Regions from separate parts of the Methylobacterium sp. ARG-1 genome, predicted to be linked through region 3. Evidence: predicted binding sites of a transcription regulator. Region 3 holds the regulator's gene; each other region holds the start of a gene.
What was found. The regulator HrcA, encoded in region 3, represses chaperone genes, less so after heat shock. The targets are predictions, from matches to a motif close to GTTAGCACTCNCNNNNNGNGAGTGCTAAC.
Positions count from the first base shown of each region.

Region 1 (2,265 bases), on a different contig from region 3:
GTCACGTTCTCGAGCTTGATGCCCAGATCCTCGGCGATCATCTGGCCCTTGGTCAGGATCGCGATATCCTCGAGCATCGCCTTGCGGCGGTCACCGAAGCCCGGCGCCTTCACGGCCGCGACCTTCAGGCCGCCGCGCAGCTTGTTGACCACGAGGGTCGCCAGGGCCTCGCCCTCGATGTCCTCGGCGATGATCAGCAGCGGCTTGCCGGTCTGGACCACGGCCTCGAGCACCGGCAGCATCGCCTGGAGCGACGACAGCTTCTTCTCGTGGATGAGGATGTAGGGATCCTCGAGCTCGGCGACCATCTTCTCCGCGTTCGTGATGAAGTACGGGGAGAGGTAGCCGCGGTCGAACTGCATGCCCTCGACGACGTCGAGCTCGGTCTCGGCGGTCTTGGCCTCCTCGACGGTGATGACGCCCTCGTTGCCGACCTTCTGCATGGCGTGGGCGATCATCTCGCCGATCTCCTTGTCGCCATTGGCGGAGATCGTGCCGACCTGGGCGACCTCGTCGGAGGTCGAGACCTTCTTGGCGCGGGCGATGATGTCCTTCACCGCAGCGGCGGTGGCGAGGTCGATGCCGCGCTTCAGGTCCATCGGGTTGATGCCGGCGGCGACGTACTTGGCGCCCTCGCGGACGATGGCCTGGGCCAGCACGGTCGCGGTGGTGGTGCCGTCACCCGCGATGTCGTTGGTCTTCGAGGCCACTTCGCGCACCATCTGGGCGCCCATGTTCTCGAACTTGTCGGCGAGCTCGATCTCCTTGGCGACGGTCACGCCGTCCTTGGTGATGCGCGGGGCGCCGAAGCTCTTCTCGATCACGACGTTGCGGCCCTTCGGGCCCAGCGTCACCTTCACCGCGTCGGCGAGGATGTCGACGCCGCGCAGCATCTTATCGCGCGCGTCGGCGGAGAAACGAACGTCTTTCGCTGCCATGGTTTGCCTCTTGTATTTGGGTTGAACCCCAAGGCCTCAGACGGCCTCAAAGGGCGGGGAAAGGCGATCCGATCAGAGAGCGACGACGCCCATGATGTCGGATTCCTTCATGATCAGGAGATCCTGACCGTCGATCTTGACCTCGGTGCCGGACCACTTGCCGAACAGGACGCGGTCGCCGGCCTTGACGTCGAGCGCGTTGACGCGGCCCTGCTCGTCGCGAGCACCGGGGCCGACGGCGACGATCTCGCCTTCCTGCGGCTTCTCCTTGGCGGTGTCCGGAATGATGATGCCGCCCTTGGTCTTCTCCTCGCTCTCGATGCGACGGACGACCACGCGGTCGTGCAGCGGACGGAACTTCATGAGCTGCCCTCTTGCTTCAGGTCTGCAGTTGGCGTTGATGCGGCCTGCGGGACCGCTTCCAAACCCGACTGTTAGCACTCTGTCTTGGCGAGTGCCAATGACGGCGGCGAGATAGCCCTCGCCTGGTTCCGAGTCAAGGCTGTCGCACCTGCGCGCGACGGCGCGATGACGCGACATCAGCCTTCCTTTTCCCACGGACAACGCGCTCTCATGCTGAGCCTGCACGGACCCGACGGCGCGGTTGCGCCGGAACTCGGCGGCCCGATTCCCGGCAACGCCGTCTGGCTCGACCTGAACGATCCGAGCTCCGAGGAAGCCGCCGCCGTCGAGGCGGCGACCGGTCTGCGCGTGCCGTCGCGGGCGGCGCTGTCCGAGGTCGAATCCTCCAGCCGGCTGCGGCGGGTGAAAGGCGGCCTGTCGCTCTCGACGCCGATGATCACCTTCGAGCGCAGCGAGTCGCAGCTGAAGCCGCTCGGCTTCCTCCTATCGAAGGATCACCTCGTCACCATCCGGTTCCACGAGCTGCGCGCGGTGGACTCGGCCCAGAAACGGATCGTCGACGGCGACGGCAGCGTATCCCCGAGCGAGATCTTCCTGGTCATCCTGGAGGAGCTGGTCGACAGCCTGGCAGACGCCCTTGAGGACATGGCCTCGGAACTCGACCAGCTCTCGACGCGCATCTTCGATTTCGACCTGCGTGGCGCGAATCGCCGCCGGATGGAGAGCCCTCCGCCGCGCCGGCGCGACCTGGCGCTGCGGCGGATCCTGCGCGGGATCAGCAACCGCGGAAAGGTCCTGGGGAAGATCCGCGCCAGCTTGCTCGGCCTCGAGCGAATCGTGCCGTTCGTGTCGGCTGCCTGCGATGGGCTCGGGCTGCCGGAGGATGGGCGCTTCGAAACGATTCGGCGGGATATCGAATCCCTCGACGAGTTCGAGACACGGCTCGCCGAGAACGTTCAGTTCC
Region 1 is NZ_LHCD01000004.1:227,242-229,506, reverse strand. Features, by position in the region: gene groL (chaperonin GroEL) at 1-938, opposite strand, end outside; gene groES (co-chaperone GroES) at 1,011-1,301, opposite strand; gene AKJ13_RS06915 (CorA family divalent cation transporter) at 1,512-2,265, shown strand, end outside.
Region 1: a site for HrcA is predicted at 1,372-1,400, ahead of groES (co-chaperone GroES). Genes of this name have one in related genera too.

Region 2 (2,265 bases), on a different contig from region 3:
GCTTCTTCTCGTGGATGAGGATGTAGGGATCCTCGAGCTCGGCGACCATCTTCTCCGCGTTCGTGATGAAGTACGGAGAGAGGTAGCCGCGGTCGAACTGCATGCCCTCGACGACGTCGAGCTCGGTCTCGGCGGTCTTGGCCTCCTCGACGGTGATGACGCCCTCGTTGCCGACCTTCTGCATGGCGTGGGCGATCATCTCGCCGATCTCCTTGTCGCCGTTGGCGGAGATCGTGCCGACCTGGGCGATCTCCTCGGACGAGGCGACCTTGCGAGCCCGCGCCACGATGTCCTGCACGACCGTGGCGACCGCGAGGTCGATGCCGCGCTTCAGGTCCATCGGGTTCATGCCGGCGGCGACGTATTTCACGCCCTCGCGGACGATGGAGGCGGCCAGAACGGTGGCCGTGGTGGTGCCGTCACCCGCGATGTCGCTCGACTTCGAGGCCACTTCGCGCACCATCTGAGCGCCCATGTTCTCGAACTTGTCGGCGAGCTCGATCTCCTTGGCGACGGTCACGCCGTCCTTGGTGATGCGCGGCGCACCGAAGCTCTTCTCGATCACGACGTTGCGGCCCTTGGGACCGAGCGTGACCTTCACGGCGCTGGCGAGCAGCTCGACGCCGCGCAGCATCTTCTCGCGGGCATCGACGGAAAAACGAACGTCTTTGGCTGACATGGACAATCTCTTCTGTTGTCGTGCGGCCCCGAGGCGCGCCGGGGCGGCCGCCTCGAAGGGCTTGAGCAGCGTCGGAGGGGGCGGACGCCCTTAGGCGACGACACCCATGATGTCGGATTCCTTCATGATCAGGAGATCCTGGCCGTCGATCTTGACCTCGGTGCCGGACCACTTGCCGAACAGCACACGATCGCCGGGCTTCACCTCCAGCGGGTTGATCTTGCCGGCCTCGTCGCGGGCGCCGGGCCCGACGGCGACGACCTCGCCCTCCTGGGGCTTCTCCTTGACGGTATCGGGGATGATGATCCCGCCCTTGGTCTTCTCCTCGCCCTCGATGCGGCGTAGCACCACGCGGTCGTGCAGGGGGCGAAACTTCATGTGCGGCATCCTGGTCGTCCCGCCTGGGGCCTCGCGTCGACATGACCGAGCCCGTGCGGGAAAGGCGGCGGCAGACCGAATCGTCTGCGCCGGATCGACCCGGTCTTAGCACTCAATAGACAAGAGTGCTAACGCGTCTCACGGTCGATGCGCCGCGGAGGGTGATTTTCGAGCGGTTCTTCGCGTTCGGACAGATTGATATTCGAACGTAGGCGCGCGCTTCGATCCCGGTCCGGAGCTCGGAACCGGCATCCGTCCGGGTGCGGCCGCGCAACCGGCGGCCTTAAGATCCGTATTGATACACCAGAATAACGGCGCGAAAAATCGCACTTTACCGGTGGGCCGCACCGAATTTTCGCGCAACACATTTGACGATTGTGATTATCCCGTCGATGTGCTAGAGATCATAAATCGATCTTTGGCCAGATATTCGGCCGTCTCGCCACAACAGGGCGAGCGCTCTGCATCTCTCCCAGTTTCGACGACCACGGACGGGCGCACGCTCAGGCACGCGCTCGCCCCCTTCGATCGTCCAGAGTTCGCGGCTCGCGCAGCGCAACGGCGGCAGGCCCTGGATCTTTGTTACAGCATGGTGATCACGCAAGGCCGGTCTCCGGTCTCCGCACCATGCTCTGAAGCAGTTGGAATAGTTATGAGCATCGGCACCGTTAAGTGGTTCAACGAGACCAAGGGCTTCGGTTTCATCCAGCCTGACGATGGCGGCAAGGACGTGTTCGTGCACATCTCGGCCGTCGAGCGCGCCGGCATGCGCAACCTGATCGAGGGTCAGAAGCTCTCCTACGAGCTGGAAACCGACCGTCGCAGCGGCAAGCAATCCGCCGGCAGCCTCCAGGCCGCCTGAACCTCGCGCCTCAACCGAGGACGCGTTTCGAAGCCGTTCCCAGTGTGGAGCGGCTTCTTCTGTTTCTGATACGGGCGCTGCGGCGCGCGAGGAGTCTTCGTGGGTCAATTCAAAGAAACGCAGCTGTCTGATCGTCTCGAGGCCGGTGCCAAGGCCAAGGAAGAGCGGCTGGCCCAGTTCCGTGCGCGCCCCGCGGCGGACGATCCGGCCGTCCTCGCCCGCCAGGCCGAGCGCCAGGCCGTCGCCGAGGCCCGCGAAGTGCGGGTGAGCGAGCGGGACGCCGCCCGCGCCGCCGCGGAGGCGGTCCGCGCCGCGGAAGCGCTCGCGGAGCAGGAGCGCGCGGCCG
Region 2 is NZ_LHCD01000040.1:51,860-54,124, forward strand. Features, by position in the region: gene groL (chaperonin GroEL) at 1-679, opposite strand, end outside; gene groES (co-chaperone GroES) at 770-1,057, opposite strand; gene AKJ13_RS26115 (cold-shock protein) at 1,710-1,919, shown strand; gene AKJ13_RS26120 (DUF6481 family protein) at 2,019-2,265, shown strand, end outside.
Region 2: a site for HrcA is predicted at 1,162-1,190, ahead of groES (co-chaperone GroES). Genes of this name have one in related genera too.

Region 3 (2,265 bases):
GATCGGAAACGCGTTGGGGGATCTGTTCACCGGGCCGCCGCCGAAGATCGGCGGCGGCCTGAGCGAGACGCGCGAGGGCGACCGGCAGACCTTCACAATCTTTGCCCGGGTCCCCAACCTGCCGCCGTCGCTCGAATGGTATGTCGCCGTGTCGGTCAGCCGCGCCGCGTCGCTGGCGCCGATCTCGGCGTTGGCGCACGACTTGGCGGTGACCACGCTCCTGGTGCTGCTGGTGCTAAAGATTGTTGTCAGCCAGCTGATGACGATCACCGTCGCGCGTCCGCTGAACCGCTTGGTCGGCGCGCTGCAGCGCATGAGCCGAAGCGCCATCGATGCCGAGATCGCCGATGCGCGCCGCAGCGATGAGATCGGCCTGGTCGGTCGGGCGGTCGAAGGCATCGAGGCCCGGGCGGCGCATCAGGTGCTGGGCGCGGCCACCGCGCTGTCGCGGCAATCAGCGCAGCTCTCTCAGGAAGTCGCGGAATTCCTGCACACCGTACGGGCCGCCTGAGCCAGGCTCGTTCGTGAGCCGTTAGCGCGCTCCGTCGAGCAGCTTCGAGACCACCCGGGCGGTATAATCGACCATCGGCACGATGCGGGCGTAGTTCAGCCGCGTCGGGCCGATCACCCCGACGACGCCGACGATCTTCTGGGATCCGTCCCGGAACGGCGCGGCGATCAGCGAGGAGCCCGAGAGCGAGAACAGCTTGTTCTCGGACCCGATGAAGATCCGCACGCCTTCGCCGCCCTCGGCGCGGGCCAGGAGGTCGATGACGTCCTTCTGGGTCTCCAAATCGTTGAACAGCAGGCGGATCCGCTCGAGATCCTCGACGGCACGCAGGTCGTCGAGCAGATTCGCCTGCCCGCGCACGATGAGCTGCCGCGCCTCGCTCGGACCCACGGGTGTGGCAAGGCCGGCATCGACCAGGCGCTCGGTCAGCGCGTCGAGTTCCCGCTTCATCGCCTTGCGGCCGGCCTCGATCTCGGCCCGCAAAGTCCCGAGGGTGCGGCCCTGCAGCCGGGCGTTGAGGAAGTTCGTCGCCTCCTGGAGCGCGCCGGCCGGCAGGCCGGGGGGGAGGTCGACCAGCCGATTCTCCACGGAGCCATCATCCGAGACCAGCACCACCAGGGCACGGGCGGGGTCGAGGCGGACGAACTCGATATGCTTCAGGTGGACATTGGCCTTCGTGGTCAGCACGACGCCGGCCCCGCGCGAGATGCCCGACAGCATGGTCGAGGCTTCGGCCAAAGCCGAATCGAAGGTGTGGCCGGAGGCGGCGGCGCGCATCTGCGCCTCGATCCGGGCCTGCTCCTCCTGCCCGACATCGCCGACTTCCAGCATCGCATCGACGAAGAACCGCAGGCCCAGCTCGGTCGGCAGGCGGCCTGCGGAGGTGTGGGGCGCGAAGATCAGGCCGGAATGCTCCAGATCCGCCATGACGTTGCGAATCGACGCCGGCGACAGGGCCATCGGGAGGATACGCGCCAGGTTGCGCGAGCCCACCGGCTCTCCGGTCGTGAGATAGCTCTCGACGATCTGCCGGAAGATCTCGCGGGCGCGCTCGTTGAGGGCGTCGAGCGCCTGCATCGATGAGCCTTGTGGAATGGTGGGGTTCAGGTCGGTCACACGGTCATCCTGTCGTCCGATCATGTCCGCCCGGTGTCGCGGGATCAATCCATCCGGCGATGCTTGCCCGCGCCGGCCCGGCGGCCTAAGAGCCCGGCCCTTACTTCTCTCACCAGAAAGGGCCCGCGATGCGGCCTTCGAAGCGCGCCGCCGATGAACTGCGGCCCGTGACCCTCGAGCGCGCGGTCTCGCGCTATGCCGAGGGTTCGTGCCTCGTCAGCTTCGGCAACACCCGCGTGCTCTGCACCGCCTCCCTCGAGGAGCGCGGGCCGCCGTGGCTGCGCGGCTCCGGCAAGGGCTGGATCACGGCCGAGTATGCCATGCTGCCGCGCGCGACGCATGACCGGACGCGCCGGGAGATCAATTCGGGCAAGCCGTCGGGCCGCACCCAGGAGATCCAGCGCCTGATCGGCCGCTCCCTCCGGGCGGTGACGAATCTCCCCGCGATGGGCGAGCGTCAGGTGACGGTCGATTGCGACGTGATCCAGGCCGATGGCGGCACCCGCACCGCCGCGATCACCGGGGCCTGGGTCGCACTCTACGATTGTTTCGCCTGGATGCGTACCCGCTCGATCATCTCTGTCGACCCGCTACGCGATCACGTTGCCGCGGTCTCATGCGGTTTGTACAAGGGCACC
Region 3 is NZ_LHCD01000018.1:95,611-97,875, reverse strand. Features, by position in the region: gene AKJ13_RS17795 (HAMP domain-containing protein) at 1-511, shown strand, start outside; gene hrcA (heat-inducible transcriptional repressor HrcA) at 533-1,588, opposite strand; gene rph (ribonuclease PH) at 1,756-2,265, shown strand, end outside.